4 regions of the Pantoea sp. SGAir0184 genome follow, and region 3 is predicted to be linked to each of the others. Evidence: predicted binding sites of a transcription regulator. Region 3 holds the regulator's gene; each other region holds the start of a gene.
What was found. Region 3 encodes LexA, which represses DNA repair genes until DNA is damaged. Its sites were predicted from a motif close to TNCTGTATGTACATACAGNA; they were not measured.
Positions count from the first base shown of each region.

Region 1: sulA (SOS-induced cell division inhibitor SulA) is a predicted target of LexA. The motif match lies at 1,152-1,171, and genes of this name have one in related genera.
Region 2: C1N60_RS11415 (metal-dependent hydrolase) is a predicted target of LexA. The motif match lies at 1,500-1,519, and genes of this name have one in related genera.
Region 4: C1N60_RS08365 (DinI-like family protein) is a predicted target of LexA. The motif match lies at 2,177-2,196, and genes of this name have one in related genera.

Region 1 covers NZ_CP028050.1:2,707,962-2,711,167, forward strand. The annotation lists gene yccS (YccS family putative transporter) at 1-341, shown strand, start outside; gene C1N60_RS12900 (TfoX/Sxy family DNA transformation protein) at 338-967, opposite strand; gene sulA (SOS-induced cell division inhibitor SulA) at 1,192-1,683, shown strand; gene ompA (porin OmpA) at 2,032-3,102, shown strand; gene matP (macrodomain Ter protein MatP) at 3,171-3,206, opposite strand, start outside.
Region 2 covers NZ_CP028050.1:2,429,309-2,432,514, reverse strand. The annotation lists gene C1N60_RS11420 (L-cystine transporter) at 1-706, opposite strand, end outside; gene C1N60_RS11415 (metal-dependent hydrolase) at 893-1,480, opposite strand; gene hxpB (hexitol phosphatase HxpB) at 1,682-2,350, opposite strand; gene C1N60_RS11405 (YniB family protein) at 2,495-3,031, shown strand; gene C1N60_RS11400 (fructosamine kinase family protein) at 3,036-3,206, opposite strand, start outside.
Region 3 covers NZ_CP028050.1:3,834,141-3,837,346, forward strand. The annotation lists gene dinF (MATE family efflux transporter DinF) at 1-981, opposite strand, end outside; gene lexA (transcriptional repressor LexA) at 1,110-1,724, opposite strand; gene C1N60_RS18185 (diacylglycerol kinase) at 1,830-2,198, opposite strand; gene plsB (glycerol-3-phosphate 1-O-acyltransferase PlsB) at 2,324-3,206, shown strand, end outside.
Region 4 covers NZ_CP028050.1:1,804,155-1,807,360, forward strand. The annotation lists gene C1N60_RS08340 (S24 family peptidase) at 1-33, opposite strand, end outside; gene C1N60_RS08345 (hypothetical protein) at 175-564, shown strand; gene C1N60_RS08350 (hypothetical protein) at 545-874, shown strand; gene C1N60_RS08355 (hypothetical protein) at 957-1,466, shown strand; gene C1N60_RS08360 (hypothetical protein) at 1,617-1,883, shown strand; gene C1N60_RS08365 (DinI-like family protein) at 1,901-2,140, opposite strand; gene C1N60_RS08370 (DUF6388 family protein) at 2,478-2,801, opposite strand; gene C1N60_RS08375 (ABC transporter substrate-binding protein) at 2,875-3,206, opposite strand, start outside.

The DNA of each region.
Region 1 (3,206 bases), 1.1 Mb from region 3:
AGCAACAGCCGCCGCTGCGCGAGAATGCGTTCCGTCTGATGTGCCTCAACCACTCGTTCCTCAGCTACATCTCGGCGCTGGGCGCGCACCGGGAGCAGCTGACGCAGGGCGAACTGCTGACGCTTTTAGATGACGCGGTATGCTTCGTCGAGGATGTGCTGCAGATCGAACGCGTCAGCGAAGCGCAGGCGGAAACGATGCAGCAGGCACTGATGCAGCGCCTGAGCGCGCTGAAAACCAGTGAGGAGGCGCAGGCACCGCTGGTGTTGCAGCAGCTGGGGCTGCTGGTTGCGCTGCTGCCGGAAATTGCCCGTCTGCGCCGCACCCTCGCTGCCGCTTAAGGCAACAGGCTCTCCGCCGCGGCGTGCTGGCGGAGCGTTTCCTGATACCAGGCGCTTAACTCTTCACGTACCGCCGCCGGCAAAGCGGCCTGGTGATGGCCGGAAATGGCGCCTTCCAGCGCCAGCAGCGTTTTCAGGCCGATATCTTTATTCACCGCCCGCAACTTCAGCCAGCTCTGACGCGAGCCCATTTCATACAGTAAGCGAACAGAATTGATCCCGACTTTGTGCAGCATCAGCTCCATGCGCAGGCTGAGATTGGGCAGATCTTTCAGCCTGAGCAAGACAAGTCTGTTCGCCGCCTCGGCGCGCGCCGCAGACAGCGAACTGGCCGATAAGCGCAGCAGCTGATCGGCGTCCTGCCAGAGCTGTTTATCCACTTTGTAGTAGCTGAGCGTCACCGGCATGCCGCGCTTGCGATATATCAACGGTTCCAGCGGGCGCTGTGCGGCATAGTGCTGCAGCGCCTCGCTGGCGCGCAGATAGAGCGCATCCTCATTGATGTAAGCAAACACCACCTTTTCGACCGCCAGCGCGTAACCACCAAACTGGGTGCGCGATTCAATTTTTCCCAATGCCGCTAACTGGGCTTTGGACTGCTCAACCACCGGATTATTTTTCTTCATAACGTCCCCTTTTCCTCATTCCTTGCGCGGGAAATTTCCTATAAAAAGCTCAGAGATTCATCTGGTTAGAAGATAGAAAAAACGATTTAGCTGTTCAATGAATAAAAGCGGCAACGCGCGGTTCTTGTGCGGAATTTGCGAGGCATTTTCAGAAATTGAGGTTGATCTTTATCCAGGAACTCATTACTGTATATTCATACAGTTCATTACTGAGTGATTAAAATATGCGTACTCAATACTCTGGCCCTGCTGATCGTGCACACCGTTTCGCTGCGACGGGCTTAACGCAACCTTCTCTGGGTGGTATTACTGAACTGCGTTATAGCGAGCAGCCCGGCATCATGCCGCTGCTGTTACTGCCGGTCCTCAAGCAGCTGAGCACGCAGTCACGCTGGCAGCTGTGGCTGACGCCAGCGCACAAACTGAACCGCAGCTGGATGCAGCAGTCAGGATTACCGCTGGAAAAGAGTATGCATATTACGGAATCCGAGCGTTTAAGCACGGTTGAGAGCATGGTGAAAGCGTTGCGCACCGGCAACTACAGCGTGGTACTCGCCTGGATTCCTTATGAATTGAGCAATGAAGAGCGCCTGGAACTTGAGCAGGCAGCCGCCGAAGGCGAAGCGCTGGGATTGATTATGCGTCCTCAGGGGCGGGATCTTGCTCTGTCCAGACAGCCAAACAGCGCAAAAATTCCCTCTGATTTGTTTCATTAAGTAAAACTAAGATTTTTCTCACGCTATTTTTTCACAAAGTTGCGGCTAAGCCACTGATTCTTTTCCCGCCAGCTATGACAATGGCTTAGCCGCATTTTTCTTTTCTGGTAGCGAAAATTTTGCCATGTCATTTGTTAAAATGTGTGTATAAATCCCTGTTTTTTTATCCGCTGACGTCACATCATACTTGTAAGTTTCCAATCTCGTTGTAGACTTTACCTCGCCAGGGTGCTCAATAACCTCCGTTTTTTCGGTAGAGTCATAAGCGAGCGTTTAGACCCGGCGAAGGATTACAACCAAGAGCAACCTTTTTGCTCATTGCCTATTTGGATGATAACGAGGCGCAAAATGAAAAAGACAGCTATCGCAATTGCAGTGGCACTGGCTGGCTTCGCTACCGTAGCGCAGGCCGCTCCTAAAGATGACACCTGGTATACCGGTGCTAAACTGGGCTGGTCTCAGTATCACGATACTGGTTACTACGGTAACGGTTACGAAAACAACGACGGTCCAACTCACGAATCTCAGCTGGGCGCAGGTGCTTTCCTGGGCTACCAGGCTAACCCATACCTGGGCTTCGAGCTGGGCTACGACTGGCTGGGCCGTATGCCGAACAAAGGCAACGTGACCAATGGCGCATTCAAAGCACAGGGCGTTCAGCTGGCAGCTAAACTGAGCTACCCAATTGCTGACGATCTGGACGTGTACACCCGTCTGGGCGGCATGGTATGGCGTGCTGATTCAACTCAGACCAACCCAGACAACGGCCGCATTAGCAACCACGACACCGGCGTTTCTCCGCTGGCTGCTGTTGGTGTTGAATACGCACTGACCAAAAACTGGGCGACTCGCCTGGACTACCAGTGGGTTAACAACATCGGTGACGCAGGTACCGTTGGTGCGCGTCCAGACAACAGCATGCTGAGCGTCGGCGTTTCTTACCGTTTCGGTCAGGACGAAGCTGCTGCACCAGTTGTTGCCCCAGCGCCAGCTCCGGCTCCGGTTGTTGAAACCAAGCGTTTCACTCTGAAGTCTGACGTGCTGTTCACCTTCAACAAATCTACCCTGAAGCCAGAAGGCCAGCAGGCTCTGGATCAGCTGTACAGCCAGCTGAGCTCAATGGATCCGAAAGACGGTTCTGTTGTGGTTCTGGGCTTCACCGACCGCATCGGTTCAGACCAGTACAACCAGAAACTGTCTGAGAAACGTGCTCAGTCTGTTGTCGACTACCTGGTATCTAAAGGTATCCCGGCTAACAAGATCTCTGCACGTGGCATGGGTGAATCTAACCCAGTTACTGGCAACACCTGTGACAGCGTGAAAGGCCGCAATGCCCTGATCGACTGCCTGGCGCCAGACCGTCGCGTAGAAATCGACGTGAAAGGTATCAAAGACGTTGTAACTCAGCCACAGGCTTAAGTTATCGCGCAATAAAAAACCCCGCTTCGGCGGGGTTTTTTTTGGCTTTTTATCACACGCATTTTTTGCTATTCGTTATCCGCGCCGCCTTTACCCAGAATCGC
Region 2 (3,206 bases), 1.4 Mb from region 3:
GCTTCATGATCAGACGGACCAGCTTCATCACCCAGGATTGCAGGGTATCAATCGCCACCAGCACGCGCTCGCCTTTAGCTTTGTCATCTTTCAGCAGCTGCAGCGCCGCCACACCGAGGAAAGCGGCGAAAATCACTACGCTGATGATCGACGTTGGATTGGCACCGGCCAGATCGGCAAACGGGTTTTTCGGGATAAAGGAGAGCAGCAGCTGCGGCGTACTCAGATCCGCGACTTTACCAACGTAGTTGCTCTGGATGGCGCTCAGACGCGCGGTTTCCTGCGCGCCCTGTACCAGTCCTTCCGCGCTGAGGTGGAACAGGCCGGTCACCAGCACGCCCACCAGTGCGGAAATGGCGGTGGTAAACAGCAGCACGCCGATGGTCAGCACGCTGATTTTGCCCAGCGACGAGGCGTTATGCAGCCGCGCCACCGCACTGAGGATTGAGGCAAACACCAGTGGCATGACAATCATCTGCAGCAGCTGAACATAGCCGTTGCCGACGATGTTAAACCAGCCAATCGACTCTTTCACCACCGGGCTGTTTTCGCCATAAATGGCCTGTAGTGCCAGGCCAAAGATCACCCCCAGCACCAGGCCGGTCAGCACGCGCTTCGACAGGCTCCAGCTCTGGTTGCCGACGCGGTTTAACGCAATCAGCAGCGCGACAAATGCCACGATATTGATGATCAGAGGAATATTCATTGTTAACTCCTGAAGGTCGCCACGCGATCGCGCCGCGTAACCGAAAATAGCAGAGGGATCCTCTGTAACTGTCGCGGCATGGTACCAGTTGGCCCTGCGGGAACAATATATCTAAATCGTCTGGGTTATAACTAAATTGAATTTAAGGCGATTATTTCAGCAATCGCTGGCAGAAGGAAAAACACATCAGCGCGTACTGCCGTTCACCAGCCGGCCAATGCCGTTCTGCAGGTTGTTGAACAGCTGCTCCGGCCAGCCGTTAGCGCCAAACGACGGCATACCGGGCGGAAACCACAGCGCATAACCCACTAGGGCGAGGCACAGCGCGCGCTCCAGCTGGTTGCCTTGCTGGCTGTTGAGGATAGGCAGGCGAAAGCGCCAGCGGCACGGCCACAGCAGCGGCACGCCGGCGGGCGTCAGCATATCGGCGACAATGTGGCTCAGATAGCCGAGCGTCATGCCCTGCAGGACATCCGCTGGCAGGAACCAGTCGGCCGGCACGTTAATCTGAAACAGCCACAGGCTGACCGCCACCGCCAGCAGGCTATGGGTAAAGCCGCGATGGCCAAAAGCGCGGGCTATCGGCTGCGACAGCCACTTTAGCCGCTGGCCCAGCACTGATTTAGGGTGATCGATATCCGGCAGCAGGCAGGTCAGCAGCGCAGCCGGCACCAGATGCCACCAGTCGGCACTGGCCATCACCGGCGTCAGTTCGGCGCGTTTGGCAAATATCGCACTGGCGATGGCAAAAATGATATGGCCTTCGGCCGTCATGATGGAACCTGGCTGCAAAAACTGTCGATGCATCCAGTATAGGGATTTATCCAGTAAATGAGAACGGTGACGCTGTAACGAAGAGTGAATTTTTTGCTGACCCGCGCCTGAAAAAAGCGCGGGAAATTAACGGTCTGGCTTACTTTTGCGCCTGGCAACCGGGCGAAACATCAGCCAGGCGTAACGCGCGATGCACACCGATCAGTTAAACAGATGTTCCGCCTGCAGCTGCGTCAGGTTTTCCAGTTGCACATTGGCCAGTGCCCAGCGCGCATCGTGGCGATGTTCGGCGGCAGGCACCACAATGGAACGCATGCGCGCGGCTTTGCTGGCGATCATGCCGTTGAACGAGTCTTCCAGCGCCACGCAGTTGAGCGGATCAACCCCGAGCTTTGCCGCAGCATCCAGATACACCTGCGGATGCGGTTTGCTGTAAGGCAGCGCTTCAGCCGAGGCGAGGGCGCTAAAGTAGTGACGCAGATTGAACATCTCCAGCACGCGTTCCAGCATCGCCAGCGGAGACGCCGAGGCCAGCGCAATCGCCAGTCCCTGTTGCTGACACAGCTGCAGCGCCTGCTCTACGCCAGGCAACAGCGGCCGCGTCTCTTCGACCAGCGCCAGTGCGCGGGCAATAATGCGCTGAGTGACTTCGGCCTGATCCGGCCCGTTCCACGGCAGCGCTTCGTACCACATGCGCACGGTTTGATCGATGCGCAGGCCGAGCGTATCCGGCAGCTCGTGGCGGCGGCTAATATCCACATTCAGGCTGGCAAACACCTCCAGCTCGGCGCGATCCCATAGCGGTTCAGAATCAATCAGTAAGCCATCCATATCAAAAATAGCGGCCAGCACAGGGCGACGATAGGTCATACAACAGCTCCATTGACAGTTTGCCCTACCTTAACATGGGCGGCGGCGAAAACCGACTTACGGCAGGTTACGCATTTTTCAGGAAAATTTGCTGTAGTGCAGGTAGACTTAGGGCAAAACTACTGTTTGTGAAGGGAAGACACCATGACATATCAACAGGCTGGCCGCATCGCCATCCTCAAGCGAGTGGCTGGCTGGGTGATTTTTATTCCGGCGCTGTTATCCACCCTTATCTCCATCTTAGGCTTCATGTTTAAACACAGCGAAAAGCAGCCCGGCATTGACGCCGTGATGCTCGACTTCGTGCATGTGATGGTGGATATGATTAAGTTCAACACGCCGTTTCTCAATGTGTTCTGGAACAATTCGCCGGTGCCGGAATTCAACGGCGGGGCCAATATTGGCTTCTGGCTGATCTATATCCTGATATTCGTGGGCATCGCTTTGCAGGCCTCGGGCGCACGCATGTGGCGTCAGGCGCGCCACATCAAAGAAGGCATTGAAGACCAGATGATTCTGGAACAGGCGAAGGGCAGCGAAGGGCGCACGCGGGCGCAGCTGGAAGAGAAAATCCATGTGCCGCGCCACACCATTTTGCTGCAGATTTTCCCGCTGTACATTCTGCCGGTGATCATCGCCGTGGCCGGTTACTTCGTGTTGAAACTGCTCGGTATGCTGTAAAGCGTCAGGCCGGTCTGACCTGGCGCTGGCCCAGCGCATCCTCCTCCAGCAACTGGCCGATAGCGAACTGCGCTTCGCCGGCCCAGTTGCCGCCAAAGACGTTGGCGCGGTTGAGCAGATAGTAGAGCTGATACACCGGCTGACGCTGCGAGAAGCCTTCCGGCAGCGGCCACAC
Region 3 (3,206 bases):
AAGCGCAAACAGCAGCGCAACGATACCCGCCTGGCGACAGGCGGCATGCCAGATCAGCAGCAGCCGGCTGCGATCTTTTGCCCCTACCGCTTCACCCGAGCAGGCTTCCACCGCGTAAGCAAAGCCGTCCAGCGCATAGGCAGTAAACGTCAGGAACATCAACAGCACCGCATTGACCGCAACCACATCCGGTCCGATGCGTGCACCCAGCAGGGTCAGTGAGGCAAAGCAAATCTGCAGCATGAGCGAGCGCAGCATGATGTCGCGATTAAGGCGAAATAACCGCGCCGCGTCACCGCGCCAGCTGTTTTTCAGCAGTTTGAAATCGATGCCGCGCAGTTTCAGTACGCGCGCCACCATCCATAATCCCACTGCCAGCGTCACGTATTCGGCCAGCGCCGTGGCGGCGGCGGCACCGGCAACGCCCCAGTGCAATTTCAGCACCAGCAGCAGATCGAGCAGGATGTTGACCAGGTTTCCGACAATCAGCAGAACCATCGGCGCACGCGCATACTGCACGCCCAGCAGCCAGCCGAGAATCACCAGGTTAGCCAGCGTAGCCGGTGCGCTCAGCCAGCGGATTTCAATGAAGATCTGCGCCTGCTGCTGGACTTCCGCGCTGCCGCCCATCAGCGTTGCCGCCAGGCTACTGGCAGGAGAACGCAGCAGCGCCAGCAGCAACCCGGCGGCAAGAGCGATCAGCAGCGGCTGCATCAGTGCGCGCGCCAGTGCCTGTTTATCGCCGGCCCCGAACGCCTGGGCGGTTAAACCGGTGGTGCTCATACGCAGAAACAGCAGCAGCATAAAGATGAAGCTGGTTGCCGTGGTGCCTACGGCCACGCCGCCGAGGTAGATCGGGCTATCAAGATGGCCAATCACGGCGGTATCGACCACGCCGAGCAGCGGCACAGTGATATTGGAGAGGATCATTGGCAACGCCAGTCGCCACAGCGTTTTATCAGAAGAGGAAAATAGCTGCATCAGCCCCATCCCGAGGGTTACGGTAGTCGGCCTGAGCGAGCGCCTTACGGGCCGGGAACAAGAGTATGATTAAAGCAGACTGCGGCCAGCGCGCGAGCGCCGCCGCAGCGGGGGAGATCAACCGGGTTTCAGAGCCACTCGCCGTTGCGCACGATGCCAACGGCCAGCCCTTCCACGGTTAGCGACTGTTCACGGGTATCCACAACAATCGGCTGGAAATCATTGTTTTCCGGCAGCAGCTGGACAATCGCGCCCTGCTTCTTCCAGCGTTTCACCGTGACTTCATCATCGATACGCGCAACCACCACCTGGCCATTGCGCACTTCCTGCGTTTTATGCACCGCGAGCAGATCGCCGTCCATAATGCCGATATCTTTCATCGACATACCGCTGACGCGCAGCAGGAAATCGGCAGAGGGTTTGAACAGGTTGGCGTCGACCTGATAGTGGGCTTCGATATGTTCCTGCGCCAGCAGCGGTTCACCGGCGGCGACGCGACCGATCAGTGGCAGCCCTTCACTCGCCTCTTCTTCCATCAGCAGGCGGATACCGCGCGATGCACCGGAGACGATTTCAATGACACCTTTACGCGCCAGCGCTTTCAGGTGCTCTTCAGCAGCGTTAGGCGAGCGGAAGCCCAGTTGCGAAGCAATTTCAGCACGCGTTGGCGGCATGCCGGTCTGATTAATATGGTCGCGAATCAGGTCATAGACCTGTTGCTGCCTGCTGGTTAACGCTTTCATCCCGCCCCCTGGTTGTTTATACAGTCGCTGTGAGTATATACAGGTATTGGCGAAATGAAAACCGAAACAGAGGGAAAAATCAGCGGCTTGATGAATGTGGAATGTTTATCGCAAATGCGACCAAAGCAGCGCGATCCAGACAAACAGAGCCAGTAAGATAGCCAGCAGTACCGCCGCCGAGCCCATGTCTTTGGCGCGTCCCGCCAGCGGATGGCGTTCCTGACCAATACGGTCCACCACGGCTTCGATGGCACTATTAAGGATCTCAACAATGACTACCAGCACCACCGAGCCAATCAGCAACACACGCGTGATGATATCGACATCCAGCCAGCAGGCGATGGCAACCGCGACCAGTGCGGCAATCGCCTCCTGGCGAAAAGCGGCTTCATGCTGCCAGGCAGCGCGCAGCCCCTGCCAGGAATAACCGGCGGCTTTAATGATTCTCAGGAAACCGGTGACGTTATTTGCCATGTTGTGGAACCCTTAACTGTTTTTGACGTCAATGTCTGGGCGCGCGAGGTGGCACAGCCACAGATCTTCGCCGCACTTTCTGGTATGCTTGCCGCGCTTTGCTAACAAGAGGCTTCAAGTTGTCTATGTCAGGTTGGCGTAAACTCTATTACAAATTGTTGAATTTACCACTCTCTATTTTGGTAAAAAGTAAGGTCATTCCGACCGATCCGATCTCGGAACACGGTATCGATCCGACCCGTCCGGTGATGTATGTTTTGCCTTATGATTCAAAGGCGGACCTGCTCACGCTACGCGCACAGTGCCTGAAGCACGATCTGCCGGATCCGCTGGCGCCGCTGGAGATTGACGGCACCCTGCTGCCGCGCCACGTATTTATTCACGATGGGCCGCGCGTCTTCCCCTATTTCGTGGCGAACCCGGAGTCGGTCAAGCTTTTCCATGACTACCTCGATCTGCACCGCAATAATGCGGCGCTGGACGTACAGATGCTGCCGGTTTCCGTGATGTTTGGCCGTGCGCCAGGCCGTGAAATTCAGGGCGAACCGACGCCACATCTGCGTATTCTTAACGGTATACAGAAGTTCTTTGCCATCCTGTGGCACGGTCGCGACAGCTTTGTCCGCTTCTCGCCCACGGTTTCGCTGCGTCAGATGGCCACCGAACACGGTACCGATCAGTCGATCGCGCAGAAGCTGGCACGTGTCGCACGCATTCATTTTGCCCGCCAGCGGCTGGCAGCCGTCGGCCCGCGTCTGCCGGCACGCCAGGATCTGTTCAACAAGCTGCTGCAGTCCAAAGCAATTGAGAAAGCGGTTGAAGACGAAGCGCGCAGCAAGAAGATTTCGCATGAAAAAGCGCAGCAGAACGCCATCGAAATGATGGAAGAAGTGGCGGCGGATTTCTCGTACGAAGCGATCCGCGTGACTGACCGTGTGATGGGCTGGCTGTGGAGTCGGCTCTATCAGGGCATTAACGTGCACGGCGGCGAACGCGTGCGCCAGCTGG
Region 4 (3,206 bases), 2.0 Mb from region 3:
AATGCGCTCACCACCAGATTCTTTTTTCATCATCTTGACAACTCCTCAAGGCTTGACTTAAGTATACTTAAAATCATTATTTAAAGTAAACTTAAATATGCCGCTGGCCGTGATACTGGCGAGGGAGGTCAGCGGGGTGTCCGGCTAACCCTCGCCAGGTGAGAGAGGTAGGGCATGGAGAGTAGTTTGGTCACCAGCGTAGGCGCACTGCTGCTTGGCGGTGGCGCGGCAGCGGTGTTCTGGAAACCCCTGATGGCGGGGATCGCGTCTATCGTCACCAGCAATCGCGCGGGAGGCGAGATCATCACCAGCTACAAAGAGCAGGTGCTGCTTCTCAAGGAGAGCCATGCGCTGATGCGCCAGGAAAACGATGAACTGCGTATCCGTCACGACAAAAACCTGCGGCGTATCTCATCGCTGGAGACCGATCTGCGTTTGATCAAGAACGCACTCGGTATCCTGCTGGCGACCACCGAAGCCGAGCACAGCGATAAGTTTCGCAGCCAGATTAATCAATTGATCACCACTCTGGAGGAGAACCGCGATGGTGCAGATAAACAGTGAACTGCTGGTGCGAAGCCACCGCCGTCATTTGATGCTGGGTGGCCTGCTGATGCTGTTATCGCTGCTGTGTGTGGCGATGACCATTCTGTTTCTTTACGTCAATAACGACGCCAACCGGCGCGTGGAGGAGATTCGCCAGCAGTACCGGGCGATCTCCGATCGACGCGAAGCAAAGGTCGCCGAACTGACCAGCCAGCTGGTTGAGCTGCAGAAAAAGCTGGATGCCCAGCCGCCGCGCAGCGCCAGCCATACCTCAACGCCCTCCACGCCGCCGGCCGGTCAGCAAACCGCGCCACAGCCGCGGCGCTAAGGAGGACCTGATGCGAATTACCGAGCGGATCGCAGTCCGTTTGCAGCAACTGCGGTCTTTATTTAGCAATAAGGAGAAAATTATGAGCGATCAAACTGTCATCAACCCAACCAGCGCTGCGGCGCAACAGGAATTGTCACCGCTGGAGAGTTTTGCCAACGAAACGGCCAGCGCGCCGGCTGCCGCTGACAGCGCAGCTGACAGCATTGCCCAGCCAGCAACGCCGCCGGCAGCCGCAACGCCAGCTGCGCAACCGGCAGCGCCCGCCAGCGCTGAGCAACCGTCTCATGCGGATGCTCCGGTCGATCTCGATCAGCAGCTGGCAACGCAGGATACGCTGGCGAACGGTTCGGCCAGCGCAGGCGCCTCGGCGGCCGCCACGCCTGGTGTGCGCAACGCGCAGGCCACCGCACCGGTTGCTGTCCCCGACGCGCCGGCTGCTGCGACCGCCGCCAGCGATGCGGTGGCGCAGGATATCAGCGCCGGGGTGAAGGACTTTGTCCAGGCCTTCAGCTTTGTTGAACAGGGCGTGCTGAAGCTGGGCAGCGCCGCAAAGGATGAACTGATTGCGCTGGCGAAGAAGTATCTGTAATTCAGACGGGCACAACAAAGGGACCGGGACGTCCCTTTTCCCTGCGGCTCTATACTTCGGATAATTCTGCAGGCGGCTTCGCTATTATCTGCTAACTTTAATTGCTCAGGCATTATTTTAACTGGCTTTATCAGCAAAAAGGAAAATAGCATGAGTGATACAGAGGCAATCAAAACCAAAACTGACTACCTGCGTGATGTCACCTCACAGCTAAAAGAGATGCGTCACTATGCGCAGACCAACACTGAGACGCTTTCCAGCCACTGGCTGGCCTTTGATGCCGGGGAGTATAAGGATAAAGAGTACGCCACGCGTTTTGATACGCTGATCAACAAGCAGGGACAGCTGCTGGATGATATCGATCAGGCGATTCAGGATCTGGAAATCGCCATCAATCACAGCGAGCAGGAAAGCTAAGCGCGGCAGCTGGTGGCCTAATCGGCCACCAGCCACATCTCGGCTTCATCGAACATCTCTTCAACAATACGCGCAATCGTCGCCTTATCGTTTTTACTCATATCGGTTTCGATGGCGTTACGCTCCATCGGCTTAACCCGCACCTCCAGATCCGGAAAGACGCGCTGTACGCGCTTCTCTAGCTCCTGCAAAATCATTTCGCGCGCGCCCGGTAATCCGGCTACGTTGCGCTTGTCGTAAATCAGCTCCACAAACATCAGGGCATTCCAGTAATCAAAGTGGGAGCGTCATATTACTGTAAATAAAACCAGTGACAAGCGGCAGGGCGGCAATTATTTTCATACGGGTGAAACAGCGCGGCGTAAAGATGCAACGACAGGGGAGTAAAGCGGGTAAAAGCAGAGGGCGCACGCAAAAAATCGAACCTCTGGAGGTGGAAATCCAGCAACACCTCCAGAGGCGGTGCAATAGCACCTTTCGTTCAAGGACAATCGACGACAGTCGTCGTGAGCAATAAGTTATACAACTTTTTCCATCTTGTACAACTTTTTCCCCGGAAATTTCTCTCCGATCGCCTTTTTATCAGTGCATCGCTTATAACTCGTTCTTAATACAGAACTCTTCCCACGTCATACCTAACGCTTCCGCGTGAGATTTCAGATAGGTTTCAATCGCTTGTGCAGCAACTGCTTTATCCGGTTCCGCCAGCTGGATGGAGAACAGCATGCCGTCGAGCTTCTTCTGACGCAGAAACGCGGCATAAATGCGCTCGGCGTGCCACGCGCGCAGTTCACGCAGGGACATATTGGCGGCGCGCGCATCACTCTCACTCAGTTCATCCAGCGCGGACTGAAAATCAGGGTGGGCGGTGAAAAACAGGCTGCGGGCCAGGGCGTAATACTCTTCAGGGGTTTTCATTCGGGGGTTCCTGCCGGTCAAGTTGCGCGTTAGTGTAACCCGCACACGGCGACTTGTCAGGAACCCCGAATGTTTACTGCTGTGCGGCTTGCAGGCGCGTCACGTCCTGCTGATTTTTTTCCAGCGTTTGGTCCACCGTCAGCTTGCCCTGCAGCAGCGCCGCCAGATTCTGCCCGACGGCGTTACCCATCTGATCAAAGCCAGCAATACTGACGTACTGCACACCGGTGTAAGGTACGGTGTTCAATGTCGGTTGATCGACGGTGGCGGATTCAATCGCGCTGCGCACCTGAGCGGCGTAAGGCGCCAGGCGCTGGTAGTTTGACTGCTGGTAGGTGGAGTTGCGGCTGCCGGGTGGCACCGCTCCCCAGCCGACGGTATCCGCAACCTGCTGAATATACTGCC